Regions from separate parts of the Pseudomonas sp. AC247 genome, predicted to be linked through region 2. Evidence: predicted binding sites of a transcription regulator. Region 2 holds the regulator's gene; each other region holds the start of a gene.
What was found. The regulator sigma-54, encoded in region 2, starts transcription at its own class of promoters, with help from an activator protein. The targets are predictions, from matches to a motif close to ANTGGCATNNANNTTGCTNT.

Region 1 (7,706 bases), 1.0 Mb from region 2:
AGATTGAGGAAACGCTTGCCCTCGGCCTCTTTCTGAATGCGCATGCGCATCGGCCGGTGATCGAGGAACAGGCCCGTGTCGAGGTAGTCGGTGAGGTTGACCAGCAACTTCACGCCGCCCTCGCTGACTTCGTTGAACTTGCCCTGCGCGCTCTGACGCTCGTACTGCTTGGTACCGCTCTGGCGCTCGCGGCGTTTGACCACCACGCGGCTCTTGTCGACATTCAGCGCCTGCGGAATGGCTGCCAGCGCGTCGAACATGCGGGCCGAGGCTTTTTCCGGGTCAATCGACTTCGGCGCGGCGTATTCCTGAACGTGCACCCAATCGTGGTACAGATCGATGGCCATCGCGTACTCAGGCATGTCGGCATCGTAGACGCGGTAGCAATCGATGCCTTCGCGCTTGACCCACTTGCCCATCGCCTTGAGATTCTTTTGCAGACGGTTGGCAAACATCTGCCCGCCTTCGCTCAAGCGCGGCTGCTCGATCACCGGCGCCGGGGCTGGCGTCGGCTTGATCGGGTTGCCGTTCTTGTTGAATTTGCGCTCTTGCGGCTCGTCCGGGGTCTGGTCGTAAGCCGCTTGCTCGCGCTCGGCCTGACGCTGTTCCGGGGTACGGCGCTCGCCAGTGACGAACTGATCCGGCAGCACTTTGATCAACAGCAGTTTGCACGGCAACGCGCCGTTCCAGAACGAATACTGTTTGTGGCTACGGATGCCCATGCGCTTGCCCAGATCCGGCGCGCCGGTGAACACCGCCGCTTCCCAGTTCAGGCAGGCCTGACGCAGACGCTCGCCGAGGTTCTGGTAGAGATAGAGCAAGCTGGCTTCATCACCGAGACGCTCGCCGTACGGTGGGTTGCAGATGACCAGGCCTTTCTGGTTCTGGTCCGGACGCGGCTCAAAGGTCGCGACTTCGCCCTGGTAGATCTTGATCCACTCGCTCAGACCGGCGCGCTCAACGTTGTTGCGGCCCGGTTGAATCAGGCGTGGATCAGCTTCGTAACCGCGAATCCACAGCGGTGGCTTGGCCAGGCCGGCAGCGGCGCGTTCAACGGCTTCTTCGTGGAGTTTTTTCCACAGCGCCGGCACGTGACCCAGCCACGCGGTGAAGCCCCACTGTTCACGACGCAGGTTCGGAGCAATATCGGCGGCGATCATCGCAGCTTCGACGAGGAACGTACCGACACCGCACATCGGGTCAGCCAGCGCGCCGCCTTCGGCAGCAATGCGCGGCCAGCCGGAACGGATCAGGATAGCGGCCGCAAGGTTTTCCTTCAGCGGCGCCGCGCCCTGCTGCAAGCGATAGCCACGCTGGTGCAGGCTGTGCCCGGAGAGGTCGAGGGAGAGAATCGCTTCGCCGCGATCCAGGCGCAGGTGAATGCGCAGGTCCGGGTTGAGCTTGTCGATCGACGGACGGTCGCCCTGCGGGGTGCGCAGTTTGTCGACGATGGCGTCTTTGACTTTCAAGGCGCCGAAGTGGGTGTTGTCGATGCCCGAGCCATGGCCGCTGAATTCAACGGCGAGCGTGCCGTCGTTGAGCATGTGATCCTGCCATTCGATGTCGAGGACACCGTGGTAGAGGTCTTCAGCGTCTTTCATCGGGAAACGCTTGAGCACCAGCAGCACCCGGTTGGCCAGACGCGACCAGAGGCACAGGCGATAAGCGGTTTCCATGGTCGCCATGCCACGCACGGCGGAAGTGTGCTCGCGCGCTTCTTCAAGGCCAAGCCCGACGGCTTCCTCGATGAGCAGGCCTTCAAGGCCTTTAGGGCAAGTGAGGAAGAGTTCGAAACGGTCGGACATGGTATTTCCAGAGCCTTTGGCTAGTGAATCGGCAACGCATTGCCGATCCGGTTTTCAATCAGGCGCTTTTCTAAAAGAACGCCCGCGTGGCACGAAGGTGTGCCGTTCCATCCCCGCTGCTCGGGTTAAAAGAGCTTAGATGCCGGGACAGATAAAAAAGTTGGAGTAACAAAAAGTCTTAAAGCGACCCTTCGTCGAATAGTACCCCAGCGCAAACGTGGGTCATTCTCACTAAAGAATTAAGCCCATCATCCAGCGCGGGGCCGATCATACCGGGGTTTGGCTAATAAACATTGAATAAATACGCGGTTACTTATCGCTATAGCACCCTTTTTGTTACGTGCTTATGACAAAACGGTCATTCCATCGCTGTGACTCATTGGTTAGAACTGACCACAGGTTGACGTCGCAACGGCGTCAACACCTTGGCTCGCCACGCCGGCAGCGAGCCGCACCACGGCAGGTTTTTTCTGCCAGACCTCGATTGAGGTCAACGCGACACAAACAGTCAACAAGTGAGGGAAACACCCTATGAGAAGACTTAAGCGTGATCCGTTGGAAAGAGCATTTTTGCGCGGATATCAATATGGCGTTGGTGGCAAATCCCGTGAGCTTTGCCCATTTACTCTACCGTCGGTACGTCAAGCCTGGATTAACGGCTGGCGAGAAGGACGCGGCGACAACTGGGACGGTATGACCGGCACTGCGGGAATCCACAGACTCAACGAACTTCACGCCGTCGGCTGACACAGGGCATTAATTCCGACACGACAATCTGAATTTGTAACGACTTACCATGCACGTCCTTCCCGGACGGCGGGCTACGGCCCAGGGGCTCCTTCGAGGAGCCCTTTTTTATGCCCGAGAACTGATGCACATCTCATGTAGGAGCTGCCGCAGGCTGCGATCTTTTGATCCTGTTTTTTAAAATCAAAATCAAGATCAAAAGATCGCAGCCTTCGGCAGCTCCTACATTGACCGGGTTATTTGCGCAGGGCGGCGATGGCGTCTACCGATTCGCGGATCAGCGCCGGGCCTTTGTAGATGAAGCCGGAGTAGATCTGCACCAGGCTCGCACCAGCGAGAATCTTCTCGGCCGCATGCTTGCCTTCAGTGATGCCACCCGCAGCAATGATTGGCAAACGCCCGGCCAGTTCACCCGCCAGCACCTTCACGGTATTCGTGCTCTTCTCACGCACCGGCGCGCCGGACAAGCCGCCCGCCTCGTCGCCATGCTCCATGCCTTCAACGCCGACACGGCTCAGGGTGGTGTTGGTCGCGATCACCGCGTCCATGCCGGTTTCGATCAGCGCCTGCGCGACCTGCGCGGTTTCTTCATCGGTCATGTCCGGGGCGATCTTGATCGCCAGCGGCACATGTTTGCCATGACGCAACGCCAGTTCGGCGCGGCGCGTGGCCAGATCGGCCAACAATTGCTTGAGCGAATCACCGAACTGCAGGCTGCGCAGGCCCGGGGTGTTCGGCGAGCTGACGTTGACCGTCACGTAGCTGGCGTGGGCATACACCTTGTCCAGGCAGATCAGGTAGTCGTCGACCGCACGCTCGACCGGCGTGTCGAAGTTCTTGCCGATGTTGATGCCCAGCACGCCTGTGTATTTCGCCGCAGCGACCCGCGCCAGCAGGTTATCGACACCGAGGTTGTTGAAACCCATGCGGTTGATGATCGCCTCGGCTTCCGGCAGACGAAAGATCCGTGGTTTCGGGTTGCCCGGTTGCGGACGCGGGGTCACGGTGCCGATTTCGACAAAACCGAACCCCAACTGCGCGAAGCCGTCGATGGCCGCGCCATTCTTGTCCAGCCCCGCCGCCAGACCCACCGGGTTCGGAAACTCGAGGCCCATGACCGTCACCGGCACGTTCGCCGGCGCCTTGCACAGCAAACCGTTGAGGCCCAAACGCCCACCCGCGCCGATCAGATCCAGCGACAGATCGTGGGAGGTTTCCGGGGAAAGTTTGAACAACAGCTGACGGGCCAGGGTGTACATGGGCGGCGATGACTCGGGCGGCGAAAAGAGGCGGCGATTATAGCCGGGCATCGGCCTGCGGCGCGAGGCGCACGCGCAAATCACTGTCACTGGCATATGCCTTGCACCCTTCCCAGCTATCAGCTCGCAAACCAATGGCGGCAAGTGGGTAAGGACAATGGCGTCGTCCGCGGTTTTTGCCTTTGCGAAGACCGCGACGGCGTTTTTTTTCGAGGTGGCTTTATATGAACGAACCTTCGGCAGGGCCGCTGGCCTGGGTCAATGGCAGCGATGCCCCGGAAAAAAGCGCAATCAACCTCGGTTTCATGGCCCTGAGTGATTGCGCCTCGGTGGTGGTGGCTGCCACGCAAGGCTTCGCCCAACCGTACGGACTGACGCTGAACCTCAAACGTCAGACTTCCTGGGCCAATCTGCGCGACAAACTGGTCAGCGGCGAACTCGACGCCGCCCACAGCCTTTACGGGCTGATTTACGCGGTGCACTTGGGCATCGGCGGCGTCGCCCCGACCGACATGGCAGTGCTGATGGGCCTGAACCAGAACGGGCAAAGCCTCAACCTGTCACACGGCCTGCAACGTCTGGGCGTGAGCAGTCCTGAAGCGCTGGATCGCCACGTGCACCAAAGCCGCGCAAAACTCACCTTCGCCCAGACGTTTCCCACCGGCACCCATGCGATGTGGCTGTATTACTGGCTGGCGAGTCAGGGCATTCATCCATTGCAGGATGTCGACAGCGTGGTCGTGCCACCGCCGCAAATGGTCGCGCACCTGCAAGCCGGGCGCATTGACGGCTTTTGTGTCGGCGAACCATGGGCAGCCAGCGCCGTGCAGCAGGATCTGGGTTTTACCCTCGCCACCAGCCAGACCATCTGGCCCGATCACCCGGAAAAAGTCCTAGGCTGCACCCGCGAATTTGTCGAGCAGTACCCCAACACCGCACGGGCGCTGGTGATGGCGATCCTTGAAGCCAGCCGCTTTATTGAAGAGAGCCCGGAAAATCGTCGCAGCACCGCGCACCTGCTCAGCGCACCGGAATACCTCGACGCGCCGGTGGCCTGCATCGAACCGCGCTTTCTCGGCGACTATGCCGATGGCCTCGGCAATCGCTGGCAAGACCCGCACGCCCTGCGCTTTCACGGCAAAGGTGAAGTCAATTTGCCGTACTTGTCCGACGGCATGTGGTTCATGACCCAGTTCCGCCGCTGGGGTTTGCTGCGCGAAGACCCGGATTATCTCGCCGTCGCCCGCCAGGTTCAGCAACTCGAGCTCTATCGCGAAGCGGCCACCGCCGTCGGCGTGGCGGCGTGGGGCACGGACATGCGCAGCAGCCAGTTGCTCGACGGCAAAATCTGGGACGGCAGCGACCCGGCCGCTTATGCGCGCAGTTTCAAGCTGCACGCGATGAGCGACGACGTCGCCCTTCTCGCCCGCCGCTGACAGGAGATCGCGAACATGTTGCGCATTCTGCTGATCAACGACACGGCAAAAAAAGTCGGACGCCTGAAAGCGGCGCTGACCGAAGCCGGTTTTGAGGTCATCGACGAATCCGGCCTGACCATCGACCTGCCCGCGCGCGTCGAAACGGTGCGCCCGGACGTCATCCTGATCGATACCGAGTCACCGAGTCGCGATGTCATGGAGCAAGTGGTGCTGGTCAGCCGCGACCAGCCCCGGCCGATCGTGATGTTTACCGACGAACATGATCCGGGGGTGATGCGTCAGGCGATCAAGTCCGGGGTGAGTGCCTACATCGTCGAAGGCATTCACGCCCAGCGTTTGCAGCCGATTCTGGATGTGGCGATGGCGCGCTTCGAGAGTGATCAGGCGCTGCGTGCGCAGTTGCAGGCACGGGATCAGCAACTGGCTGAGCGCAAGCGCATCGAGCTGGCCAAGGGGTTGCTGATGAAGATGAAGGACTGCAATGAGGAAGAGGCGTACACCCTGATGCGGCGCCAGGCGATGAGCAGGCAGCAGAAGCTGATTCAAGTGGCGGAGCAGATTATTGCGATGAGTGAGTTGCTCGGCTGAATCAAGATCAAAGGATCGCAGCCTTCGGCAGCTCCTACAGAGGCACGCATATCCCTGTAGGAGCTGCCGAAGGCTGCGATCTTTTGATCCTTGGCACAAATCTCGCTATGTAAACCCCACAGGTAACCAACGGCGGTTGCCCCACCCACGACAAAGACGTCGCTCACCCGTTCGCCCAACCGGCGCATCAGGTAGCGGCGTTTTTGCGTTTTGGCCCCACAGCCCGGGGCCGGTGGTGCGGCCGTGGCGGCGCCCCACTTGCTGTTGCATGACTCCTTTCGAGACTCTTTTCAGCTGAGGTGCGCGATGAATTCAAGCTTCTGGAAATCCGGCCACACCCCGACACTGTTCGCGGCCTTCCTCTACTTCGACCTGAGCTTCATGGTCTGGTACCTGCTCGGCCCGCTGGCGGTGCAGATCGCCGCCGACCTGCACCTGACCACGCAACAGCGTGGCCTCGTCGTCGCTACGCCGATCCTCGCCGGTGCGGTACTGCGCTTCATCATGGGCATGCTCGCCGATCGACTGTCGCCAAAAACCGCCGGTCTGATCGGCCAGGTCATCGTGATTTGCGCTTTGTTCGGTGCCTGGAAAATCGGCATCCACAGCTATGAACAGGCGCTGATCCTCGGTCTGTTCCTCGGCATGGCCGGCGCGTCTTTCGCTGTGGCCCTGCCGCTGGCCTCGCAATGGTATCCGCCGCAGCATCAGGGCAAAGCCATGGGCATTGCCGGTGCGGGCAACTCCGGCACTGTGTTCGCCGCGCTGCTCGCACCGGTACTGGCCGCTGCGTTCGGCTGGAGCAATGTCTTCGGCTTCGCTCTGATCCCGTTGATCCTGACGCTGGTGTTGTTCGCCTGGTTAGCGAAAAACGCGCCTGAGCGGCCGAAAGCCAAAGCCATGGCCGACTACTTCAAAGCTTTGGGCGACCGTGACAGTTGGTGGTTCATGTTTTTCTACAGTGTGACCTTCGGCGGTTTCATCGGCCTGGCCAGCGCCCTGCCCGGCTACTTCAACGATCAATACGGTTTGAGCCCGGTGACCGCCGGTTACTACACCGCTGCCTGCGTGTTCGGTGGCAGTTTGATGCGGCCGTTGGGCGGCGCGCTGGCGGATCGTTTCGGCGGCATCCGCACCTTGCTGGCGATGTACACGGTGGCCGCCACTTGCATCGCTGCTGTGGGTTTCAACCTGCCAAGTTCCTACGCCGCGCTGGCACTTTTCGTCTGCACCATGCTCGGTCTGGGCGCGGGCAACGGCGCGGTGTTCCAACTGGTGCCGCAGCGTTTTCGTCTGGAAATCGGTGTGATGACCGGACTGATCGGCATGGCCGGCGGCATCGGCGGTTTTGCCTTGGCGGCGGGCATGGGCGCAATCAAACAGAGTACCGGCAGTTATCAACTGGCCCTGTGGTTGTTCGCCAGCCTAGGCGTGCTGGCATGGTTTGGCCTGCACGGCGTCAAGCGTCGCTGGAGAACCACCTGGGGCTCGGCGGCAGTGACAGCGGCGCGGGTCTGAGGCGTCGATGGCCCTGCAACTGAGCTTTGCCGAAGCCAGCGCCACCGGTCCGCGCTCGGAGAATCAGGACGCCCTGCGTTCGGTGACACCGGCGCCAGCGCTGGCGGCGAGCAAAGGTTATCTGTTCGCCATCGCCGACGGCGTCAGCCAGTGCGCCGATGGCGGGCTCGCCGCGCGTTCGACCTTGCAGGCGTTGGCGCTCGACTATTACGCCACCCCGGAAACCTGGAGCGTGGCGCAGGCGCTGGATCGCCTGCTGCTGGCGCAAAATCGCTGGCTGCAGGCCAATGGCGGTGGGCAACCGCTGCTCACCACGGTCAGCGCTTTGGTCATGCGTGGTCGGCGTTTTA
Region 2 (7,706 bases):
GATCAGCGCCGCGCAAGGCAAAGCCATCAGCGACGCCGCCCAAGGTTTGCTTGAAGGCGATTTCATGCAGCATTTTCCGGTGGATATTTTCCAGACCGGCTCCGGCACCAGCTCGAACATGAACGCCAATGAAGTGATTGCCACCCTGGCCAGCCGCCTGCTCGACGAGCCGGTGAACGCCAATGATCACGTCAACTGCGGCCAGAGCAGCAACGACATCATCCCGACCACCATCCACGTCAGCGCCGCGTTGGCCCTGCACGAACAACTGCTGCCAGCGCTGCTGCACCTGGTGCAGGTGATCGAGCGCAAAGCCGAGCAAGTGCATCACCACGTCAAAACCGGCCGTACGCATTTGATGGACGCGATGCCGGTGCGCATGAGCCAGGTACTCAACGGCTGGGCGCAGCAGCTCAAGGCCAATATCGCTCATCTGCAGGATCTGCTGCCAAGCCTGCAATCGCTGGCGCAGGGCGGTACGGCGGTCGGCACCGGGATCAACGCGCACCCTGAGTTCGCCGCGCGTTTCAGCCGTCAGCTCAGCCAATTGACCGACGTGCAATTCACGCCGGGCAAGGATCTGTTCGCGCTGATCGGCTCGCAGGACACCGCCGTCGCCGTCTCCGGCCAACTCAAAGCCATCGCTGTGTCGCTGATGAAAATCGCCAACGACCTGCGCTGGATGAACTCCGGCCCGCTCGCCGGTCTCGGTGAAATCGAACTGGAGGCGCTGCAACCAGGCTCGTCGATCATGCCGGGCAAGGTCAATCCGGTGATTCCGGAAGCCACCGCGATGGTCGCCGCGCAAGTGATCGGCAACGATTCGGTGATCACCATTGCCGGCCAGTCGGGCAACTTTGAGCTGAACGTGATGCTGCCGATCATCGCGCAGAACCTGTTGAGCAGCATCGAACTGCTGGCCAATTCCAGCCGCCTGCTGGGTGGCAAAGCCATCGCCAGCTTCAAGGTCAACGAATCGCGCTTGAAAGAGGCGTTGTCGCGCAACCCGATTCTGGTCACCGCACTCAACCCGATCATCGGTTACCAGAAGGCTGCCGAAATCGCCAAGCAGGCCTACAAGGAAGGTCGCGCGGTGATCGATGTCGCTCTGGAACACACCGACCTGTCGCGCAGCCAACTGGAAGAGTTGCTCAATCCCGAGAAACTCACCGCCGGCGGCGTGTAAGCACCGCAACCGCTTTGGAGGCTCACCATGGAGCACTGGAAACGCACGATCGAACGGGCCAATCGCTGCTTCATGCTGGGCGAACTGATCGATGCCCGTGAGGCTTACCTGCAAGCCCTGGCCTTGGCGCAAGTGTTGTACGAGCGCTGGGCAGATGCCGACGAAGCGGTGGCGGCCTGCGTCATCTCCCACCACAACCTCGCGGATTTGCACCTGCGCCTGAATCAGCCGGAGGAGAGCGCCGAATACCTCTGCGCCATCCACCAACGGCTGTTGCAGACCATGCAGGACGAGCGCCTGCGCCCGGCGCTGCGTGAAGCGGCGCTGCGCCAGAGCAGCAAGACTTACGTCGAGCTGCTGAATTTCATCAGCGAGCACGGCGAATACCCGCGCACTCAGCGCCTGCTGCACCCGGATACCGGCAATGCGCGCCGCGCGCCTGCCCCACATCACCATGGAGTCCATTGAAATGGCTTTTACCTTGCCTGCCTTGCCTTACGCCTACGACGCATTGGAACCGCACATCGATGCGCAGACCATGGAGATTCACTACACCAAGCATCACCAGACCTACATCAACAACCTCAACGCTGCGGTAGAAGGCACTGAGTACGCTGAATGGCCGGTGGAAAAACTGGTCGCCAGCGTCAAGGAGTTGCCGGAGAAACTCCGTGCCGCGGTGATCAATCAGGGCGGCGGTCACGCCAACCACTCGCTGTTCTGGGAAGTAATGGTGCCAAGCGGCGGCGGCAAACCGGATGGCGCGCTGGCCAAGGCAATCGATGAGCAGTTGGGCGGCCTCGACAGCTTCAAGGAAGCCTTCACCAAAGCCGCGCTGACCCGTTTCGGCAGCGGCTGGGCCTGGCTCAGCGTGACCCCGGAGAAGAAATTGATCGTGGAAAGCAGCGGCAACCAGGACAGCCCGCTGATGAACGGCAACACGCCGATTCTCGGTCTCGACGTCTGGGAGCATGCCTACTACCTGCGTTACCAGAACCGTCGCCCGGAATACATCAACGCGTTCTACAACGTGATCAATTGGCCTGAAGTTGCTGCGCGCTATCAGGCCGCACTGGTTTAAGTCTTCTATAAAAACAATCCAAGGCTGACTATGGGCACTGAAACACTGGCGATCGGAAGTGGGCGTATGTTTCGTTACGCAGTGGGATCGCTATTGCTGTTGGCGGGCATGACCTTGCTGGTTGCCCACGGACTGGCATGGCTGAATCTCGAACCGCGGCTGTTGCGGGCGTTGCAGGGTGGCGCGATCTGCGCGCTCGGCACGGCGCTTGGTGCGGTGCCGGTGCTGGTGATTCGGCGCATGCCGCAGGCACTCAGCGATACGTTGCTGGGGTTTGGTGCCGGGGTGATGCTGGCGGCGACGGCGTTTTCGCTGATCGTGCCGGGCATTGCCGCTGCCGAAAGTCTTGGTTTGACGCCGTGGGGCGCCAGTGGCCTGATCTGCTTCGGCATCATGCTCGGCGCATTCGGGCTGTATCTGGTTGATCTCAAGGTTTCCGGCGCGTCTCCGGAAATGCTCGTCGGCACCGTCGAGCACCCGGTGATTCCGCCACGGATCTGGCTGTTTGTGTTTGCGATCATTGCCCATAACATTCCTGAAGGCATGGCCGTCGGCGTGTCTGCCGGTGGCGGCATGCCGGATGCGGACAGCCTGGCCATGGGCATCGCTTTGCAGGATGTGCCGGAAGGTCTGGTGATTGCGCTGGTATTGGCCGGGGCAGGGATGTCGCGGGTGAAGGCGTTTATGATTGGCGCGGCGTCAGGCCTGGTCGAGCCGGTGTTTGCGCTGTTGTGCGCGTGGCTGGTCAGTCTGGCCCAGGTGTTGTTGCCATTAGGTTTGGCGCTGGCGGCGGGGGCGATGTTGCTGGTGGTGACCCACGAAGTGATCCCCGAGTCGCGACGCAATGGTCATGACAAATTGGCCAGCCTTGGTTTGTTGAGCGGGTTTTGTCTGATGATGGTGATGGATACTGCATTAGGTTGAAGATCAAAAGATCGCAGCCTTCGGCAGCTCCTACATTGGAATGCGTTCACTGTAGGAGCTGCCGAAGGCTGCGATCTTTTGATGTTGGCTGTCAGCCGCCTTCATCGAAGTAGTTGTTGATCAACGCGACCAACGCATCCAGTGCTTCCTGTTCCTGATGCCCTTCAGTACTCAGATAGATCTTGGTGCCCTTGCCAGCCGCCAGCATCATCATCGCCATGATGCTTTTGCCATCAACCGTGGTCTCAGGCGTGCGACCCACTCTGATCGTGCAATCCGGATACTGCCCGGCCACTCCAACAAACTTGGCCGATGCGCGGGCATGCAGGCCCAGTTTGTTGATGATTTCGATTTCCAGAGCAGGCATCGCGGTGTGAATCCTTTAAGTGAGGTCGCGGTGGCGAACCTGGACGTTCTTCAGGGTTTTCTGCAGGGCCTGACCCAGGCGTTCAGTCAGGTAGACGGAGCGGTGATGCCCGCCGGTGCAGCCAATGGCAATGGTCACATAGGCACGATTGCTCGCGGCAAAACGTGGTAGCCACTTGTGCAGGTAGGTGAAGATGTCCTGAAACATTTCTTCAACGTCGGGCTGTGCTGCCAGATACTCGGCCACCGGTGCATCGAGGCCGGACTGTTCGCGCAGTTCCGGTTTCCAGTAGGGGTTGGGCAGGCAGCGCACATCAAAGACCAGATCTGCATCCACCGGCATGCCGCGCTTGAAACCGAATGACTCGACCAGAAACGCCGTGCCCGGCTCCGGCTGATTCAGCAGACGCAGCTTGATGGTGTCGCGCAACTGGTACAGGTTCAGATTGGTGGTGTTGATCTTCAGGTCGGCGAGATCGGCGATCGGGCCGAGCAGGGCAGTTTCATCGTGAATCGCTTCGGCCAGCGAGCGGTTGGCATTGCTCAGCGGGTGGCGGCGGCGAGTTTCGGAGAAACGCTTGAGCAGGGTTTCTTCATCGGCATCAAGATAAAGCACATCACATTGAATGTGCTTGCTGCGGGCATCTTCGAGCAGTTCGGGAAAGCGGCTCAGGTGACTCGGCAGGTTGCGCGCGTCAATCGACACGGCGACCAGCGGTTGCGCAAGCTCCGTGTGGATCAGTGCGCGCTCGGCCAGCTCTGGCAGCAAACCTGCCGGCAGGTTGTCGATGCAGTAGTAACCGTTGTCCTCAAGGACATCAAGGGCGGTGCTTTTACCCGAGCCGGAACGGCCGCTGACGATGATCAAGCGCATGATTACTGCCCGTTTTGCTCGTCCAGAACGACCTGGTACAAGGCTTCGTTGCTCGCGGCGCTGCGCAATTTGTCACGCACGTCCTTGCGGTCGAGCATGCTGGCGATCTGACGCAGCAACTCCAGGTGCGCATCGGTAGCGGCTTCCGGGACCAGCAAGACAAACAGCAGGTCAACCGGCGCGCCGTCAATGGCGTCGAAATCGATGGGGGCTTGAAGGTGCATCAACGCACTGATGGGCGTTTCGCAGCCTTTGAGGCGGCAGTGAGGAATGGCGATGCCGTTGCCAAAACCGGTAGAACCGAGTTTTTCACGGGCAATCAGGGCCTCGAAGACATCTTGCATCTCCAGATCCGGCACTTCGCGGGCGATCAGGTTGGCAATTTGTTCGAGGGCTTTCTTTTTACTGCCGCCCGGCACGTTCACGAGGGAACGGCCGGGGGTCAGGATACTTTCAAGTCGGATCATGGGGTGGGGGGTTATCGACCGGTCGCGCCCTGGAGCAGGCTCTGGGTCTTTTCCTTATGCTTTTTGAGTTGTTTATCCAGCTTGTCGGTCAAGGCGTCGATCGCCGCGTACATATCGGTATGTTCCGCGTTAGCGACCACTTCGCTGCCGGGTATATGCAAGGTGGCTTCGATTTTCTGCTTCAGCTTTTCGACGCACATCGTGACCTGCACGTTGGTGATCTTGTCGAAATGGCGCTCCAGTCGTTGGAGTTTTTCCTCGATATAGGAACGCAGAGGTTGGGTCACTTCCAGTTGGTGTCCACTGATGTTGACTTGCATACAGCTTCTCCTTCGTTGCCAGTGCATAAAGCGGCAGGCTGGATAGCCTGCCACTGGAACGCTGTAACGTGGCTTACATCAACCGCTTGCGTTCGCTCGAAGGCGCGATCCCTAAGGATTCGCGGTACTTGGCGACGGTGCGGCGAGCCACCTGAATGCCTTGTGCCTCCAGTAAACCAGCGATCTTGCTGTCACTCAACGGCTTTTTCTGATTTTCCGCGGCAACCAGTTTTTTGATGATCGCGCGGATCGCCGTGGACGAGCATTCGCCGCCTTCGGAGGTGCTGACGTGGCTTGAGAAAAAGTATTTCAGCTCATAAATACCGCGCGGGGTATGCATGAATTTCTGTGTGGTCACCCGGGAAATCGTTGATTCATGCATGCCCACCGCTTCGGCGATGTCGTGCAAGACCAACGGTTTCATGGCTTCGTCGCCGTACTCCAGAAAACCGCGCTGATGCTCGACGATCTGGGTGGCAACTTTCATCAGGGTTTCATTGCGGCTCTGCAGGCTCTTGATGAACCAGCGCGCTTCCTGCAACTGATTGCGCATGAAGGTGTTGTCGGCGCTGGTGTCGGCGCGACGGACGAATCCGGCGTATTGCGCATTGACGCGCAGGCGTGGCACCGATTCCTGATTCAGCTCGACCAGCCAGCGCTCGTTGTCCTTGCGCACGATCACGTCAGGCACAACGTACTCGGCCTCAGTGGATTCGATCTGCGAACCCGGACGCGGATTGAGGCTCTGCACCAGCTCGATGACCTGGCGCAGCTCGTCTTCCTTGAGCTTCATGCGGCGCATCAACTGGCTGTAATCGCGACTGCCAAGCAGGTCGATGTAGTCCGTGACCAGACGCTTGGCTTCTGCCAGCCATGGTGTCTTGGCCGGCAACTGGCGCAATTGCAGCAACAGGCATTCGCCAAGGTTGCGCGCACCGATACCGGCCGGTTCGAATTGCTGGATGCGGTGCAGGACGGCTTCAATCTCGTCCAGCTCGATGTCCAGTTCCGGGTCGAACGCTTCGAGGATTTCTTCGAGGGTTTCGTCCAGATAGCCCTGATTGTTGATGCAATCGATCAGGGTCACGGCGATCAGGCGATCGGTGTCGGACATCGGGGCGAGGTTCAGTTGCCACAGCAGGTGGCTTTGCAGGCTTTCGCCGGCGGAGGTGCGGGTGGTGAAATCCCACTCGTCATCGTCGCTGCTGGGCAGGCTGCTGGCGCTGGTCTGGTAGACGTCTTCCCAGGCGGTGTCGACCGGCAGTTCGTTGGGAATGCGTTCGCTCCAATCGCCTTCTTCGAGGTTGTCGACGGTCGGCGCGGTTTCCTGGTAGGACGGTTCCTGGATCTCGGCGGGCTTCTGTTCAGCGTTGTCGGCCAAGGGGTCGGAATTGTCGAAGTCTTCGCCTTCTTCCTGGCGTTCGAGCATCGGATTGGATTCCAGTGCCTCCTGGATTTCCTGTTGCAGATCCAGGGTCGACAATTGGAGCAGGCGGATGGCCTGTTGCAGCTGCGGTGTCATCGTCAGCTGCTGGCCCATTCTCAAGACTAGCGATGGTTTCATGGCAGGGGCTTAACACCTTATTCGCCGGCGCTATGCGCCATCCACTACAGGGCGCCGAAGCGCCAAACTTAAGCAAATTATATGCCTGAAACTGAAGTGTTTGCCTAGAGCGCTGTAACAATTAAAGCGTATAAAAAGCTGCTTCATCGATACAGCGCCCTCGCGAATCACCAGGATGCTGTCGCGCTTACAGGCGGAACTCGTGACCCAGATACACTTCCTTGACCAGATCGTTGGCCAGGATGGTTTCTGCGTCACCTTCGGCGATCAGTTGACCGTCGTTGACGATGTACGCGGTTTCGCAGATATCCAGGGTCTCACGCACGTTGTGGTCGGTGATCAATACGCCGATGCCCTTGGCCTTGAGGTGGTGGATGATCTGCTTGATGTCGCCGACCGAGATCGGGTCGACACCGGCAAACGGTTCGTCGAGCAGGATGAATTTCGGCGCGGTGGCCAGTGCGCGGGCAATTTCCACGCGGCGGCGTTCACCACCCGACAGGCTCATGCCGAGATTGTCGCGGATGTGGCTGATGTGGAATTCCTGCAGCAGGCTTTCCAGCTCCTTGCGACGACCAGCCTTGTCGAGTTCCTGACGGGTTTCGAGGATGGCCATGATGTTGTCGGCGACCGACAGTTTGCGGAAGATCGACGCTTCTTGCGGCAGATAGCCGATACCGGCCTTGGCACGACCGTGCATCGGCTGGTGGCTGACGTCCAGATCATCGATCAGTACGCGGCCCTGATCGGCCTGCACCAGGCCGACGATCATGTAGAAGCACGTGGTCTTGCCGGCGCCGTTGGGGCCGAGCAGGCCGACGATCTGGCCGCTGTCGATCGACAGGCTGACGTCACGCACGACCTGGCGGCTTTTATAGGCCTTGGCCAGGTGCTGAGCTTTCAGAGTTGCCATTACTGGGTTTT
Region 3 (7,706 bases), 970 kb from region 2:
GCAAATGGTGCTGGTCTTCGGCAACGACGTGCCACGGGTGCTGGAGCTGTGCGCCGAAGTCGGCATCACCGCCGCGCCAGCGCTGGAAGCCCTGAAGATCGCCGTTCACGTCTGAGTGCAATAAAAGGGAACCCTGCGCGCGACCGTCTATCCTAAAAGTGCATGCCACTATTCTGGAGCGACACCATGGGTTCCACGTTCAACGGTCTGATTGGCCTGATCATCCTCGCCCTCGACATCTGGGCCATCATCAACGTACTGAAAAGCGGCGCGACCACCGGGATGAAAATCGTCTGGGTGCTGCTGATCATCCTCCTGCCAGTGCTGGGCCTGATCATCTGGGCAATCGCCGGACCGCGCGGCAACGTCCGGATCTGACCGCACCCATGTAGGAGCTGCCGCAGGCTGCGATCTTTTGATGTTGATTGTAAAAAAACAAGATAAAAAGATCGCAGCCTGCGGCAGCTCCTACAGGGATTATGGTTGTGAGGTTCGACCTGTCATCTTCGGCAACGTAGAATGCGCGCCTTTCCCGGGAAATCGTCCCCACGATTGACGCCCGCGCATTCATCGGAGCACTTCACCATGACCGTCACCAAAACCAGCGAGTACCTGGAAACCCTCTACGAAGGCTACGGCCAGCGTTTTCGCATGGAAAAACTGCTGCACGAAGTGCGCACCGAACACCAGCACCTGGTGATCTTCCAGAACCCGCGCATGGGCCGTGTGATGGCGCTGGACGGCGTGATCCAGACCACCGAAGCCGACGAATTCATCTACCACGAAATGCTCACCCACGTGCCGATCCTCGCCCACGGCAGCGCCAAGCGCGTGCTGATCATCGGCGGCGGTGACGGCGGCATGCTGCGCGAAGTGACCAAGCATGCCGGTGTCGAGCACATCACCATGGTCGAGATCGACGGCACCGTGGTCGACATGTGCAAAGAATTCCTGCCGAACCACTCCAGCGGTGCTTACGACGATCCACGGCTGAACCTGGTGATCGACGACGGCATGCGTTTCGTCGCCACCACCACGGAAAAATTCGACGTGATCATCTCCGACTCCACCGACCCGATCGGCCCGGGCGAAGTGCTGTTCTCGGAGAACTTCTATCAGGCCTGCCACCGCTGCCTGAATGAAGGCGGCATCCTCGTGACCCAGAACGGCACGCCGTTCATGCAGATCGACGAAGTGAAAACCACCGCCGGTCGCCTGAAAAGCCTGTTCCCGGACTGGCACTTCTACCAAGCGGCGGTGCCGACCTACATCGGTGGTTCGATGACATTTGCGTGGGGTTCGACCAACCCGGCCTACCGCAAGCTCAGCCGTGAAACCCTGCAACAGCGCTTCATCGGCAGCGGCATCGTCACGCGCTACTACAACCCGGAAATCCACATCGGCGCGTTCGCCTTGCCGCAATATGTGCTGCAAGCGATCAACAAGCCAAGCAACGACTGAAAGCTCCATTTTCATTTGTGTATGGATCCATGTGGTGAGGGGATTTATCCCCGACCGGCTGCGCAGCAGTCGTAAACCCGGCCAACGCGGTCTGCCTGATGGACCGCGTTGGCTGGTTTTGGGGACGCTTCGCATCCCATCGGGGATAAATCCCCTCGCCACAGATAAATCCCTCACCACAGATAAGTCCTCTCACCACAGGTAAATTCCCGTACCACAATGGTTGCGTGCAAAATTCGCGGTGCATCTCCACGATGTCGTTTTTTTCATGTTCGTGCGCTGTAATCCTTTTGAACCAACTTTCGGCGCACCAGTCGATTTAGGTGTAAGCCCATTTGCGGGTTTGATCGAGGAGGCACCGATGCAAAAGTGGAAAGTCACTTTCGTGGACGATCATGGTGAAATTGTCGATGAGGTGTTCGAGCGCGCGGAATGCCCCAGTGACGATGAGGCCGCTCAACTGATCAAGGCGAAGCTTCTGCCCGTGGCCGCCGCACTGGATCTGAACGATCTGGAAGGGCGCACCCCCGACGCCGGGGCGAAAAGCCTGAAAACCCAGAACAGCATTGAAATCCGCAGCATCACTCCCGTCTGACATTCTTCCTGTCACCTTGACGCCAGGCCTTGGCAGCAGCTCTGACTTGGGGCTACTCTGCAAGCGAGATCAGCGAACGGATCGCTAAGGTCTGGTCTTGTCAGCTACATGCTTGTTCCCGCGTGCAACCACGTTGCCGTCGTACTTTGGCCTGAGGCCCGGGGCGGGAATACGGAAAGTCTATCCATCTATGTGAGGGGGACGATTCATGAGCACAGCCTATCAAGAAGACATCAGCAGCAATGTTCTGCGCCGCATGAAAGAAGGCGGTTTCGATTTTTCCCGATTCCATCCCATCGAGTTCTACGCCATTTTCCCGGACGAGGAGCGGGCGCGCAGGGCGGCAGGCAAATTTCGTGGTGAGTCCATCAATGCCCAGGTCAGCGTGCGCGATGACGGCGCGTGGGCGCTGGAATTGAGCAAAGTGATGTATGCGACGTATGACGATATTGGCGATTTCGAGCAGGGCTTTTCGGCGGTGGTCGAACCCTTGGGCGGGATAATCGAGGGATGGGGCGTGAAACAGGAGGTGCGTAGCCGCCACCGGTTGAATTGAGTCGATAGATAGAAGATCAAAAGATCGCAGCCTTCGGCAGCTCCTACAGGTGATCAATGTAGGAGCTGCCGGAGGCTGCGATCTTTTGCTTTTGCTTTCAAAACATTTCCAAAAGGCAAAAAAAAGCCACCGGAGAGGGTGGCTAAAAGGGAAGACCGATAAGCAGAGGAAACCGGTCAGGGTTACAGCGGGGCGGGCTGCAGGGGCAATCCCGATCAGTTGAGCTGGCGACTTCGAGGCGCTTTGCGCGGCGAAGCTTTGCAGCGAATGCGCGGATTATCCGCAAGCGGCGCCGGGCAGTGAAATCAACTCTGACTATGCTGGTGATAGGCGATGCAGTGCGTCGCAATGAAGCGGGGGCAATCAGGTTGGGGCAATTGCCGCACAGGAATGGTGCGGTCTCTCTGGCGTGAATATCCAACCGATTGAAATCAAAGCGTTTATGCCGATGGCACGGGCCTTGCGAAGGCCTGTAGGTCCGGGTGACAAGGAGTACGGCATGATCCGCACCTATTTTGATGAGATGTACGACGCCGGCGGCCAGGTTCGCCCGCATTATCGGGAGTTCGCCCGATGGCTGGCCGACACGCCTGACGAGCTGCTGGCCCAACGGCGACGCGAGGCCGATCTGCTGTTCCATCGCGCCGGGATTACTTTCACGCTCTATGGCGACGAGCAGGGCACCGAGCGGCTGATTCCTTTCGATACCATTCCGCGCAGCATCCCCGCCAGCGAGTGGCGGATCGTCGAGCGCGGCTGCATCCAGCGGGTCAAGGCGTTGAACATGTTTCTCGCCGACCTCTATCACGAGCAACGCATCATCAAGGCCGGGATCATTCCCGCCGAACAGGTGCTGGCCAACGAGCAATACCAGTTGGCGATGCAAGGCCTGGATCTGCACCGCGATATCTATTCGCATATCTCCGGCGTCGATCTGGTGCGCGATGGCGACGGCACCTACTACGTGCTCGAAGACAATCTGCGCACCCCGAGCGGCGTGAGTTACATGCTCGAAGACCGCAAGATGATGATGCGCCTGTTCCCGGAGCTGTTCGCCGCGCAACGCATCGCGCCGATCGATCACTACCCGAACCTGCTGCTCGACACCCTGAAAAGCTCCAGCCCGATCGATGACCCGAGCGTCGTGGTGCTGACGCCGGGGCGCTTCAACAGTGCATTCTTCGAGCATGCATTTCTGGCGCGGGAAATGGGCGTGGAACTGGTCGAGGGTGCGGATCTGTTCGTGCGTGACGACAAAGTCTTCATGCGCACCACCGACGGCCCGAAAGCGGTAGATGTGATCTACCGCCGGCTCGACGACGCCTTCCTCGATCCATTGGCATTCAACCCGGACTCGATGCTCGGCGTGCCGGGTCTGCTGTCGTCCTATCGCTCCGGCAACGTCGTGTTGGCCAATGCCATCGGTACCGGCGTGGCGGACGACAAATCGGTGTACCCGTTTGTCACCGACATGATTCGTTTCTACCTCGATGAAGAACCGATCCTGAAAAACGTGCCGACCTGGCAATGCCGCAACCCGTCTGAACTTTCCCACGTGCTGGCCAATCTTCCAGATCTGGTGGTCAAGGAAACCCAAGGCTCCGGCGGTTACGGAATGCTGGTCGGGCCGGCGTCGACGAAGGCCGAAATCGACGCCTTTCGCGAACGTATCAAGGCCAAGCCCCACGCCTACATCGCGCAACCGACGCTGTCGCTGTCGACCTGTCCGACCTTTGTCGAAAACGGCATTGCGCCGCGCCATATCGACCTGCGCCCGTTTGTCTTGTCCGGGCGCGAAACCCGCGTGGTGCCCGGCGGTTTGACCCGCGTCGCGCTGCGCGAAGGCTCGCTGGTGGTGAACTCATCACAGGGCGGCGGAACCAAGGACACCTGGGTGGTCGAGGATTGAAGGAAGCTTGCCATGTTAAGTAGAACTGCCTCGGATCTGTATTGGATGTCGCGTTACCTGGAGCGGGCGGAAAACCTCGCACGGATGCTCGACGTCAGTTATTCGCTGTCGCTGATGCCGCAGGACGGTCGCGGTGATGGCTTGCACGAACTGGCAATGCCGCTGTTGATCACCGGCACCCTTGAGGATTATCTGGAGCGTCACGGCGCATTGCATGCCGAACGCCTGCTGCACTTTTTCGCCCTCGATGCGGCCAACCCGGCGAGCATCTACAGCTGCCTCGGCGCCGCACGGGCCAGTGCCCATGCAGTGCGCGGACGTATCACGGCGGACATGTGGGAGAACATCAACTCGACGTGGCTGGAGATTCGCGGGATCGCCGAGCAGGGCTTGAGCCGTTATGGCATGAGCCGTTTCTGCGAATGGATCAAGGAGCGTTCGCATCTGTTTCGTGGCGCGTCTTACGGCACGATCATGCGTAACGATGCATTCCGTTTCATTCGTCTAGGGACGTTTATCGAGCGCGCGGACAACACGCTGCGGCTGCTCGATGCCCGCTACGAAATGGCTGGCGATCAAGCCGAAGCGGTGAGCGATGGCACGGCCCACGCGTACTACCAATGGAGTGCCTTGCTGCGCGCACTGTCATCGTTCGAGGCCTACACCGAAATCTATCGCGACGCGCCCGGCGCCCGGCATGTCGCCGAGTTGCTGCTGTTGCGTGCCGACGTGCCGCGTTCGCTGCGCGCCTGCACCGAAGAGATCGACCAGATTCTCGCGCAACTGCCCGGGGCCAACGGTCGTCCCGCGCAACGCTTGGCCGCCGAAATGGACGCGCGCCTGCGCTATACCGGCATCAACGAAATCCTCGAGGAAGGCCTGCATGCCTGGCTGACCGAATTCATCCCGCTGGTGCGCCAGTTGGGTAACGCCATTCACAGTTCCTACCTGGAGGCTGCATGAGACTTTCCATTAGCCACGAGACCACCTATCACTACGAAGATAAGGTGCGGGCGAGCATCCAGTACCTGCGGCTGACCCCCCACGACAGTGAGCGTCAACATGTGCTGAGCTGGCAACTTGACCTGCCGCGTCCGGTGCGCGCGCAACTCGATCCGTTCGGCAACATCCTGCATGTGCTGACCATGGACGAGCCGCACGAAGCGATCATCATCGGCGCGCGTGGTCAGGTTGATATCGATGAATTGCGCGAGGCTGAACACGAGAGCCAGTCGGCGCTGCCGTTTCTGCGCTTTACCCGGTTGACCGAGGCCGATGAGGCTTTGCGCGCATTCGCCGAGAAGTCCTGCAAGCAGCGGCGCGACCGCACGGCGTTGATCGATCTGATGCACGGCTTGAATCAGCACATGACCTACACGCCGGGCTCCACCGAGGTCGACACCAGCGCCGCTGAAGCCTTCGCCGGGCGTGCCGGGGTTTGTCAGGATCACACCCACGCGTTTCTGGCCTGCGCACGCAGTCTGGGCGTGCCATCGCGTTACGTGTCGGGGTATTTGTACAGCGAGGATTGCGAGCATCTGGCCAGCCATGCCTGGGCCGAAGCGTGGCTGGATGACGCGTGGTACAGCTTTGACGTGACCAACGAACTGGCGCGGCCGGAGCGGCATTTGAAGCTGGCGGTGGGTCTGGATTACCTCGACGCCTGCCCGGTGCGCGGCATGCGCCGGGGTGGTGGGTGTGAGCAGATGCACGCGAAAGTGTTCGTCTCACCCACCCCGATCATCTCCGTGCAACAACAGTAGATCCGAGGTACCGCAATCGCTGGCAAGCCAGCTCCCACAGGATTACCGCTGATTCAAAGTCAGCGCATAACCTGTGGGAGCTGGCTTGCCAGCGATGAGGCCAGAGATAGCCACCCAAGGCTCAAGGTTTCAGGGCTTAATTTTGCGTCCGGCCATGTGCTTGAGATAACCCACAAGCAAATCCAGATCCCCGTCCGGCAACACCTCTGCCGAAAACCCCGGCATCTTCGCCTGCGGCCACTGACGCAAACTCTGCGGATCACGAATGTAGCGCTTCAGGAAATCCGCCCCGAAATACTCGGTCGGGTTATACGGAATATTCAGATCCGGCCCGAACTGCGCATCCCCGGCACCGTTCAATCGGTGACACGCCAGGCAACTCTTCTGAAATAACGCAAAACCCAGATTCACCGGATCATCTTTCTTCAACGCCGGATCAGGCAGCAGGGCAGGGAAGCGCTCCGCCACCGGCGCCATGCGCTTGATGCTCGCCACTTCAAACGGCCACTGCTCGGGGCTGATGTTGCCCGCCTGCGGATTCGTCCACACCAGATAAAACGGTCCGGCGCTGTGCTTGTCTTTCGACAACGGTGGCCACGGATGCGCCGGATCTTCAATCGCCAGCCAGGCTCGGGCGCCTTCGCCATTGAGCAATGGCGCCGCCGCCAATTCCGCAGCAAAGCCGTCCAGTGCGACTGCTTGCAGATGATCCTCGGGTTTAATCCCGGTCAATAACGCGGCCACCGGCACGGCCTGGTAGACCATTTCCTTCTTGTAGGACACGTCGTTTTTGATGGTGATGCTTTGCACCTGAGGATGCTTGAGCAACTCCTCGGTCTGCCAGGTGCGACTGTTTTCGCCCAGTTGCAAGTGCAACTGCGCGGCAGACAAGGGCATGCTCAGCAGCAGGGCCCCGAATACGATGAGCGCTTTCAAATGATCGCCGTCCATGTCGTGGATGTGCGCAAAGGTTGGCACAGCCACGCTGGCCCTGGTAGCGGGCCAGTCACATTTTCAGAGGCGATAGATAAACCCGCCGCTCGATTCAGCCGATGACCTTGGTCAGATTCGGCAAAATCAACAACAGCGTCGTGGCGAAAAGAATGAGCCCTGCTTGACGAACTTTCGGTTGTTTGAACATGGCTTGACCGCCTTTATTGTTATTTCCTGATGCCTGCCTGCATATCCATGACGGCAAGCGGTGCACTTCCTGTTGAAGGACGCCGGCCTCGGCAAAACCCGACGACTCTGACGTACAAGTACTACCTTAGGGCCCGCGTCACGCTTGGCTTAGATCCATTTCATATGGAGCTTTAAGAAATTGCGATTAAAAAGGCATGAGGCGTATTGCCAGCTTCTTTGCCGCCCGCTGGCTAGACAACTCGCCGACCTGAACCGGTTCACCCGAGGCCCGATGACCGT
Region 4 (7,706 bases), 780 kb from region 2:
CTTTCTGCGCCACTTCCTGGACGCTGGCTGTGGCCTTCTGGCGCAACATCTCTTGCCCGACCGGCGTCGCCAAGGTGGCGAAATCCTGACCGGAGAAGAGCATCACCAGGTTATTGCGGATCACTGGCATGTGCACTTTGAGCGCTTCCAGATCAGCCTGATTGCGGCCCAGCATGGTGATGCTCACCTGCATGTAGCGCTGACGGCCGTTCTGGTTGTAGTTGGCCACGAACGCCGGGGCCATGGGCTCGAAGATCGCGGGCTGCTTGCCGACCGGCGCAGCATCGGCGGCCTCGGCAGGCTTGCTCTGGGCGCTGTGCATGAAGAACCAGGTCGCCCCCACGGAAGCACCAATGGCCAACAGCAACGCCAGCACGATCACAATGATCAGCTTGAGTTTGCCTTTGGTTGCGGGGTCTTTCACTGCTGCTGTATCGCTCTTCGCCATGCCAATAATCCGTCACTAATCGGGTTTTCACAGTCGCACGGCAAGGCAAGAGCAAGTGTTATGCCAGAAGTGTCAAAGCAAAAGATCGCAGCCTCCGGCAGCATCTACATTTGGCGATGTACACCCTGTAGGAGCTGCCGAAGGCTGCGATCTTTTTGTGTTGCCATGCCGTCAGGCGTAATAGTCAACCGCGCTGGTGCCGATGACGCTAGTGGTCTGGGCAACAGACTCAGCCACCGCTGCGGGCGTCAACTCTTCGTCCGCCGAATCCAGACGACCACCGGCGGCGCTGGTGCGGCCACTCTGGCCCTGCTGCGCCTGTTCCTGACCTTGCCCCTGCCAGCCACGCCCCTGATCAGCCACGTTGACGTCGACCTGGCCCATGCCCTGCTGGGTGAACATTTCACGCAGTCGATGCATCTGCCCGTCGAGCGCTTCGCGCACGCTCGGGTGCGCACTCATGAACGTCACCTGGGTCTGCTGGTCCGGGACCATGTTCACGCGAATATCCAGACGCCCCAGCTCCGCCGGTTGCAACTGAATGTCCGCCGCCTTCAGATTGGCGCTCGACAGGTACATGACGCGGTTGACCACTTCTTCGGTCCAGCCGCTCTGGTGCATGGCGATTGGCTGGTTCACCGGCACCGCGTTGGCGGTTTTTGGCGTGGCCGCTTGCGTCAGCGCCGCCAGACGGTTGGCGAAGTCATCGACACGGGTATCGCTGGTGGCGGACTTGAGGTCTTTCAAACCGTCATCGATCAGCCCGCTGAAGGCTTTTTCGCCGCCCTGACTGGTGCTGTCCTTGTCGGCCTGCACGTCGAGCATGCTGGCCATGCCGGCAGCGAAGTTCTGTGCGGTGGTCAATTCGCCGTCAGCCTGAGCCTGCGCTGGCGAGGCTTTCGGTTGCGCCTGGCTGGCGGCGGAAATATGCCCGCCCTGCTCCATCGCCATGCGCACGGCCGGCAAGGCATCAAGCGGGTCGGCCTCAGGATCGAAATCGCTGTCGGTACTGGCCGCCGGGTCTTTGACCACCGCCGGCAATACCGCCACGGCCGGTGTTTCGACTTTCGGCGGTGTCGGCGTCTCAACCACTGGCGGTTGCGCGACAGGCGCAGTCACCAGGGGCTGCACGACTTCTGCCAACGCCGGGTCCAGCGCCGGGTCGACAGGCGCGGTATCGGCTACCGGCGTCTGCGGGGTGTCGGCGCTGTCGTCGTCGCTGGCAGTCTTGTCATCGGCGGCAACCGGTTTGTCGGCAGGCAACGCTTTGCCGCTATCGGCAACCGCCGGGTTCGCGGCGGCAGACTGATCTTTGCCGAGGTCTTTTTTGCCGCTGTTGTCAGCGACCTTGTCGCGCGCCGGTTTCAGCGAATTGTCAGTGCTCGCGGCAGGCTTGTTCGGCCCTTGATCGGCGAACACTTTTGCGAAGCTTGAGGCCTTGTCGCCGGGGTCTGCGGCCAATGCCGACGATTTGGCAGAGGCTGCTTGCGCCTTGGCCTGGGCGGCGGTCTGAAGAAGAATATTGGGGGTCGCAGGCATAACACGGTCTCCGCTGCACTGGGATCGTAGGTACAGTTGAGGGAGATATATGCAAGTGCCGGGCCAGTTTTGCCCGACACCCGAGAAAAGCGCCGGGCGGCGTGTTCAATGCGCGAGTGCGTGCTGTCGCTCGTCTTCGTAGACAGGGCGCACATCAGCAAACTCATTGCTGATATCCGCCACCAGCATGGCAATTTCCGAGGGGCTTTTATCTTTGGCTTCTGACTCCAGCGTCTGACAGAGTTCCGCCAGGCGCACAGCGCCCATGTTGCTGGCGCTGCCCTTGAAACTATGGGCAACCTCCGACAAGACCTTGGCGTCCGCAGTCTTGCGCAGCTCAACCAAGCGACTTTCGGAATCGGTCAGAAAGGTATCCAGCAACTCCGGATACCCGTCCTCCATGACTTCGCGCAGTACGCTCAGCGCCTCGCGATCCACATGTTGGTCAGTCACTTGCTCACTCCTTGATCAAGAATTGCGCGGATTATGCCTGAACCTCCCAGAAAAACTCCACGCAAGCACTACGACCTTCGTCCGACCACCTGGCGTTATGCCCCAATTGCCGGATCAGGCTGACACCGCGCCCCGACAGACGGACGTCGTCCAATGGCCGCTCCATCACCCGCGCCACATCAAAGCCCTTGCCACTGTCTTCGACCCGGATCAGCAGGCATCCGCCGTTGTTCACAGGCCTCACCTGCAGATGCACGCGCACAAAACCCTCCTGCAAGGCATCGAGCCGCTGATTGCGCTGCTGATAATAAAGGGCAAAACCGGCAGCATCGCGCTTGAGACTGGAATCCAGACCCAGCACGCCATGCTCCAGCGCGTTGGAGTAGAGCTCGGCGAGCACGCTGTACAACGCGCCGCTCTGCCCGCGCAAACCATGCACCTCCAACAGCAACTGCAACAGGTATGGCAATGGATTGAAACGCTTGAGTGTAGCCCCGCGAAACTCGAAGCTCACCGACCAGTCCAGCGGACAGGATTGACCGCTGTCGGAATACACCGGCGCCGACGGATTGACCTGTGCCAGCTCAAGCAAACTGACCTCGACCATGCTCACATCGTCGCGCGCCTCACCGCGAAAATCCCGTAGCGCCTGCTCGATGTCCTCGAACAACCGATCAGGCTCACGGTTGGCGGCGAACACTCGCTGCAGACGCTCGACACCGAACAACTGATCGTTGGCATCGCTGGTATCAATGACCCCGTCGGACAACACGAAAACCCGATCGCCAACCGCCATCGAATGCACTTCAGTGCGGTCATCGAATGCCTGTGGACTGAGCACGCCCAACGGCAAATGGCGCGCCGCCAACGGTTCGCGCTCGCCCGTGGCGATTCGGTGCAAGTAGCCGTCAGGCATGCCGCCATTCCACACTTCCACCGAGCGCCGCTGAAAACTCAGGCACAGCAGCGTCGCGCAACAGAACATGTCCACGGGCAGGATGCGTTTGAGCTTGGCGTTCATTTCGCGCAGGGTTTCGGCCAGGCCATAGCCCTTGGCGGTCATGCCATAGAAGACTTCGGCCAAGGGCATCGCGCCCACCGCTGCCGGCAAACCGTGGCCGGTGAAGTCGCCGAGCATGACGTGCATGTCGCCCGCTGGCGTATAGGCCGCCAGCAACAGGTCGCCGTTGAACAGCGCGTAGGGCGATTGCAGATATCGGATGTTTGGCGCACTCAGGCAGCCGGCATGCGCCACCTTGTCGAACACCGCTTTGGCGACGCGCTGTTCGTTGAGAAGGTAGTCGTGATGTTTGGCAATCAGGTCGCGTTGTTGCAGCACGGTAGCTTGCAGACGTCGCAAGCGATCCATCGCCTTGATTTTGGCGGCGAGAATCACTTGGTTGTAGGGCTTCGCCAGAAAATCGTCACCACCTGCCTCAAGGCAACGCGCCAGCGCTTCGCTTTCCGTCAACGAGGTCAGGAAGATAATCGGCACGAGGGTTTCCCCTGCCAGCGCCTTGATCTGCCGCGCCGCTTCGAAGCCGTCCATCACTGGCATCATGGCGTCCATCAACACCAGGCTGGGCTGCTGACGGCGGAACACCTCGACCGCTTCGGCACCGTTGGCCGCCGTCAGCACTTGATGACCCTGGCGGCGGACGATGGTCGACAGCAGCAAGCGGTCGGCGGCACTGTCTTCGGCGATCAGAATGGTCAGCGGCTCTTGCGCCTGCATGCTGGTCAACTGATGTCGAAGAGTTTGTCGAAATTGGAGATGGCGAGGATTTTGCGCACGTCGGAGTTGCTGTTGACGACCCGCACGTCGGACTCGTCGCCGCCGGCGTGATCACGCAGCAGGAGCAGCATGCCCAAGGCCGAGCTGTCGAGGTAGGTGGCTTCTTTGAGGTCGACCACGATGGACTCGGGTTTCTGAACGAGACGCTCGTAGGACTCGCGAAACTCCTGGTGACGACCGAAATCAAATCGCCCCTTGACTGAGATAGTCAGTTTTTGACCATCTGGAGAAAGATCTGTAACGACTGACATTGACTGGCTTCCTTGTCATTGACGAACGTGTACAAGGTTTAGCACTTGGCAGGGGATGGGGCAAGGTTGGAAGCAAGATCAAAAGATCGCACCCTTCGGCACCCCCTACACTGATCCCCTGCAGGAGCTGCCGAAGGCTGCGATCTGTTGATCTTCAGTACGGATTCTGCCGAGGCAGGCGCTGGGACAACTCGTCCAGCAGCTTCTGCTCACGCTTGTCCTCGGCCCGCTGCGCCTCGTCGCGGTAACGCTGCACCAGCTTGCGCAACCCTTCGACCCGGGCAAACGCCTGTTGCCAGGCCTCACGCGCCTTTTCCAGATTGTTCTGGTGCCAGACCAGGCTCTGGCGCTGCTGATCAACGGCGGTGTCGAGTTGTGCCAAAAAGCCCTGGAAGCCGAGCAGCCATTGCCCGGTCACGCCGGTGCTGCCGCGCACGATCCATTGCTGCGAGTAATCCAGACGAAAGGCGTTGAGGTCGGCGAGTTTGCTTTCGGCCACTTTCACCTGGCCCTGGAAATACCCCAGGCGTTGCACGGCGGCTTTCTCGGCCTTCTCGGCCATGTCCACCACCGGCACCAGACGCGCGGCTCGACTCAGGGCCATGGCCGGTTAACCGCCGGGCGCCGGAGCGAAGATCGAGGCCAAGTGATTTTCACTGGCGCCCATGTTGATGTTGTCGTTCAAGCCCTGACGCAAGTACAGCGACATCGACGGCTGCAAGCTGATCGCAGTGTCGGTTTCGCGGTCACCACCGGCCACATAAGCGCCGACGCTGATCAGGTCGCGACTCTGCTGATAACGCGACCAGTATTGCTTGAACATCTGCGCATGGTTCATGTGCTTGATGCCGACCACCGACGGCATCACCCGGCTGATCGACGCCTCGATGTCGATGGCCGGGTAGTGCCCTTCTTCAGCCAGACGCCGCGACAGCACGATGTGGCCGTCGAGTACGCCGCGCGCCGAGTCGGCAATCGGGTCCTGCTGATCGTCGCCTTCGGACAGTACGGTGTAGAACGCGGTGATCGAACCACCGCCCTTCTCCGCGTTGCCCGCGCGCTCCACCAGTTTCGGCAACTTGGCGAACACCGACGGCGGATAACCCTTGGTCGCCGGCGGCTCGCCGATGGCCAGGGCGATTTCCCGCTGGGCCTGAGCGAAACGGGTCAGCGAATCCATCAGCAACAGGACGTTCTTGCCCTTGTCGCGGAAATACTCGGCGATGCGCGTGCAATACATCGCGGCACGCAATCGCATCAGTGGCGCATCGTCCGCTGGCGAGGCGACGACCACGGAGCGCTTGAGGCCTTCTTCACCGAGGATGTGCTCGATGAATTCTTTAACTTCTCGACCCCGCTCACCGATCAGGCCAACGACGATGATGTCGGCCTCGGTAAAGCGGGTCATCATGCCCAGCAGCACGGATTTACCGACGCCGGTACCGGCGAACAGACCGAGACGCTGGCCGCGACCGACCGTCAACAAACCGTTGATGCAACGGATGCCGACGTCCAGCGGCACGCTGATCGGGTCACGGTTGAGCGGGTTGATCGTCGGGCCGTCCATCGGCACCCAGTCTTCGGCTTTCATGCCGCCCTTGCCGTCCAGCGCACGACCGGCGCCATCGAGCACACGACCGAGCATGCTCATGCCCATCGGCAACCGACCGGCATCAGCCAGCGGCACCACGCGGGCGCCGGGGGCGATACCGGCAACGCTGCCGACGGGCATCAAGAAGACTTTATTGCCGGAGAAACCCATGACTTCCGCTTCCACCTGGGAGGGGTGGTAGCTGTCGTCATTGATCACCATGCAGCGGGTGCCCATGGCAGCGCGCAGGCCTTCGGCTTCGAGCGTCAGGCCGACCATGCGCAGCAGGCGGCCTTCAAGGATCGGCGCACCGGCAATCTCGGTGGCCTCGGCATAGGTGCTCAGGCGCTTGGCGAAGCTGGTGCGTTCAAGGCGCATCGGGGGTGTCCGCGAGCGGCTCGTCAGCGTCGACGACCGGCTTGGCGACTTCGGGGATGTCCAGGCTCAGGTCCGCTGCGGCCGGGTGCAAGGCCTGCTCGTGCAACTGATCGAACAGCTTGGCCATGACCTGACTGACGCGCGACTCGATGCTGGCATCGATGCGGCTGTGCTCGGTTTCTACCCGGCAACCGCCGGGCAACAGCGTGTCGTCCTCGACGATGCGCCAGGTTTCTTCATGGCGCTCGCGCAGGGCTTTGACCTGAGCGAAATCCTGCGGATTGACGTACAGGCGCACGTTTTCCACGCCCAGCGGCAACAGCTTGAGCGCATCGCGCATGACCTGCTCAATCTGCGTCGAATCGATCGCCAGTTCGCGCTTGATCACCTGTTTGGCGATGTGTTGCACGAGGTCGACCAGCGACTTTTCGATCTGCGTGTCTTGCTCGGCAATCGGCTCGAACAGGTGCCCCATCAGTTGCTCAAGGCTGGCGACTTTCGCTGCCAGGGCCACTTCGGCTTCCTGACGGACTTTCAGCGTGGTGCTGTGAAAACCTTCTTTTTCGCCAATGGCGAAGCCCTCGTTGTAAGCCTCCTGACGGATGCTTTCGAGTTCTTCCAGGGTCAGTGGCTGGACTTCGTCCAGCGGCACTTCTTCCATTTCCGGCGGCTCGGGTTCCGGCTCAGGCTCCGGCTCAGGTTTCGGCGGATCGAAGCTGGGCATCGCCCAGGATTCAAATCCGCGAACATCGCGGGCACGGATCAGATCCGTCACATCGTCGTCGTGCTTGTCCATGGGCTTAGATCATTTCCTCGCCACCTTTGCCACCGAGTACGATTTCGCCGGCTTCGGCCATACGACGGGCAATGGTGAGGATTTCTTTCTGCGCGGTTTCGACGTCGCTGACGCGCACCGGGCCCTTCGCTTCGAGGTCGTCGCGCAACAGTTCGGCGGCACGCTTGGACATGTTCTTGAAGATCTTCTCTTTGACGCCTTCGTCCGAACCCTTGAGGGCCAGCACCAGCACGTCGGAAGACACTTCGCGCAACAGCGCCTGAATGCCACGGTCGTCGACATCGGCGAGGTTGTTGAACACGAACATGAGGTCTTCGATCTGACCGGACAGGTCTTCGTCGACTTCGCGGATTGAGTCCATGAGCTGGCCTTCGATCGAGCTGTCGAGGAAGTTCATGATGTCCGCCGCACGCTTGATGCCACCCAGGGTGGTGCGCGAGGCATTCGAGTTGCCG

Region 1: the regulator sigma-54 is predicted to act here: its motif matches at 3,900-3,919, upstream of ACZZ0B_RS16760 (CmpA/NrtA family ABC transporter substrate-binding protein).
Region 3: the regulator sigma-54 is predicted to act here: its motif matches at 3,060-3,079, upstream of ACZZ0B_RS17035 (circularly permuted type 2 ATP-grasp protein).
Region 4: the regulator sigma-54 is predicted to act here: its motif matches at 2,025-2,044, upstream of ACZZ0B_RS18010 (flagellar hook-length control protein FliK).

The regions. Positions count from the first base shown of each region.
Region 1 is NZ_OZ409829.1:3,723,446-3,731,151, forward strand. It holds gene rlmKL (bifunctional 23S rRNA (guanine(2069)-N(7))-methyltransferase RlmK/23S rRNA (guanine(2445)-N(2))-methyltransferase RlmL) at 1-1,805, opposite strand, end outside; gene rmf (ribosome modulation factor) at 2,337-2,552, shown strand; gene ACZZ0B_RS16755 (quinone-dependent dihydroorotate dehydrogenase) at 2,789-3,811, opposite strand; gene ACZZ0B_RS16760 (CmpA/NrtA family ABC transporter substrate-binding protein) at 4,036-5,247, shown strand; gene ACZZ0B_RS16765 (ANTAR domain-containing response regulator) at 5,263-5,838, shown strand; gene ACZZ0B_RS16770 (nitrate/nitrite transporter) at 6,145-7,356, shown strand; gene ACZZ0B_RS16775 (protein kinase domain-containing protein) at 7,364-7,706, shown strand, end outside.
Region 2 is NZ_OZ409829.1:4,763,850-4,771,555, reverse strand. It holds gene ACZZ0B_RS21780 (class II fumarate hydratase) at 1-1,186, shown strand, start outside; gene ACZZ0B_RS21775 (hypothetical protein) at 1,214-1,654, shown strand; gene ACZZ0B_RS21770 (superoxide dismutase) at 1,656-2,267, shown strand; gene ACZZ0B_RS21765 (ZIP family metal transporter) at 2,298-3,191, shown strand; gene ACZZ0B_RS21760 (HPr family phosphocarrier protein) at 3,283-3,558, opposite strand; gene rapZ (RNase adapter RapZ) at 3,574-4,431, opposite strand; gene ptsN (PTS IIA-like nitrogen regulatory protein PtsN) at 4,434-4,898, opposite strand; gene hpf (ribosome hibernation-promoting factor, HPF/YfiA family) at 4,910-5,218, opposite strand; gene ACZZ0B_RS21740 (RNA polymerase factor sigma-54) at 5,292-6,782, opposite strand; gene lptB (LPS export ABC transporter ATP-binding protein) at 6,970-7,695, opposite strand; gene lptA (lipopolysaccharide transport periplasmic protein LptA) at 7,695-7,706, opposite strand, start outside.
Region 3 is NZ_OZ409829.1:3,788,942-3,796,647, reverse strand. It holds gene ACZZ0B_RS17060 (hypothetical protein) at 1-115, shown strand, start outside; gene ACZZ0B_RS17055 (PLDc N-terminal domain-containing protein) at 187-378, shown strand; gene speE (polyamine aminopropyltransferase) at 586-1,461, shown strand; gene ACZZ0B_RS17045 (hypothetical protein) at 1,823-2,056, shown strand; gene ACZZ0B_RS17040 (ribonuclease E inhibitor RraB) at 2,265-2,612, shown strand; gene ACZZ0B_RS17035 (circularly permuted type 2 ATP-grasp protein) at 3,112-4,521, shown strand; gene ACZZ0B_RS17030 (alpha-E domain-containing protein) at 4,534-5,484, shown strand; gene ACZZ0B_RS17025 (transglutaminase family protein) at 5,481-6,284, shown strand; gene ACZZ0B_RS17020 (c-type cytochrome) at 6,414-7,235, opposite strand.
Region 4 is NZ_OZ409829.1:3,985,549-3,993,254, forward strand. It holds gene fliL (flagellar basal body-associated protein FliL) at 1-448, opposite strand, end outside; gene ACZZ0B_RS18010 (flagellar hook-length control protein FliK) at 620-1,987, opposite strand; gene ACZZ0B_RS18015 (Hpt domain-containing protein) at 2,093-2,440, opposite strand; gene ACZZ0B_RS18020 (ATP-binding SpoIIE family protein phosphatase) at 2,472-4,175, opposite strand; gene ACZZ0B_RS18025 (STAS domain-containing protein) at 4,181-4,486, opposite strand; gene fliJ (flagellar export protein FliJ) at 4,641-5,090, opposite strand; gene fliI (flagellar protein export ATPase FliI) at 5,097-6,455, opposite strand; gene fliH (flagellar assembly protein FliH) at 6,445-7,251, opposite strand; gene fliG (flagellar motor switch protein FliG) at 7,256-7,706, opposite strand, start outside.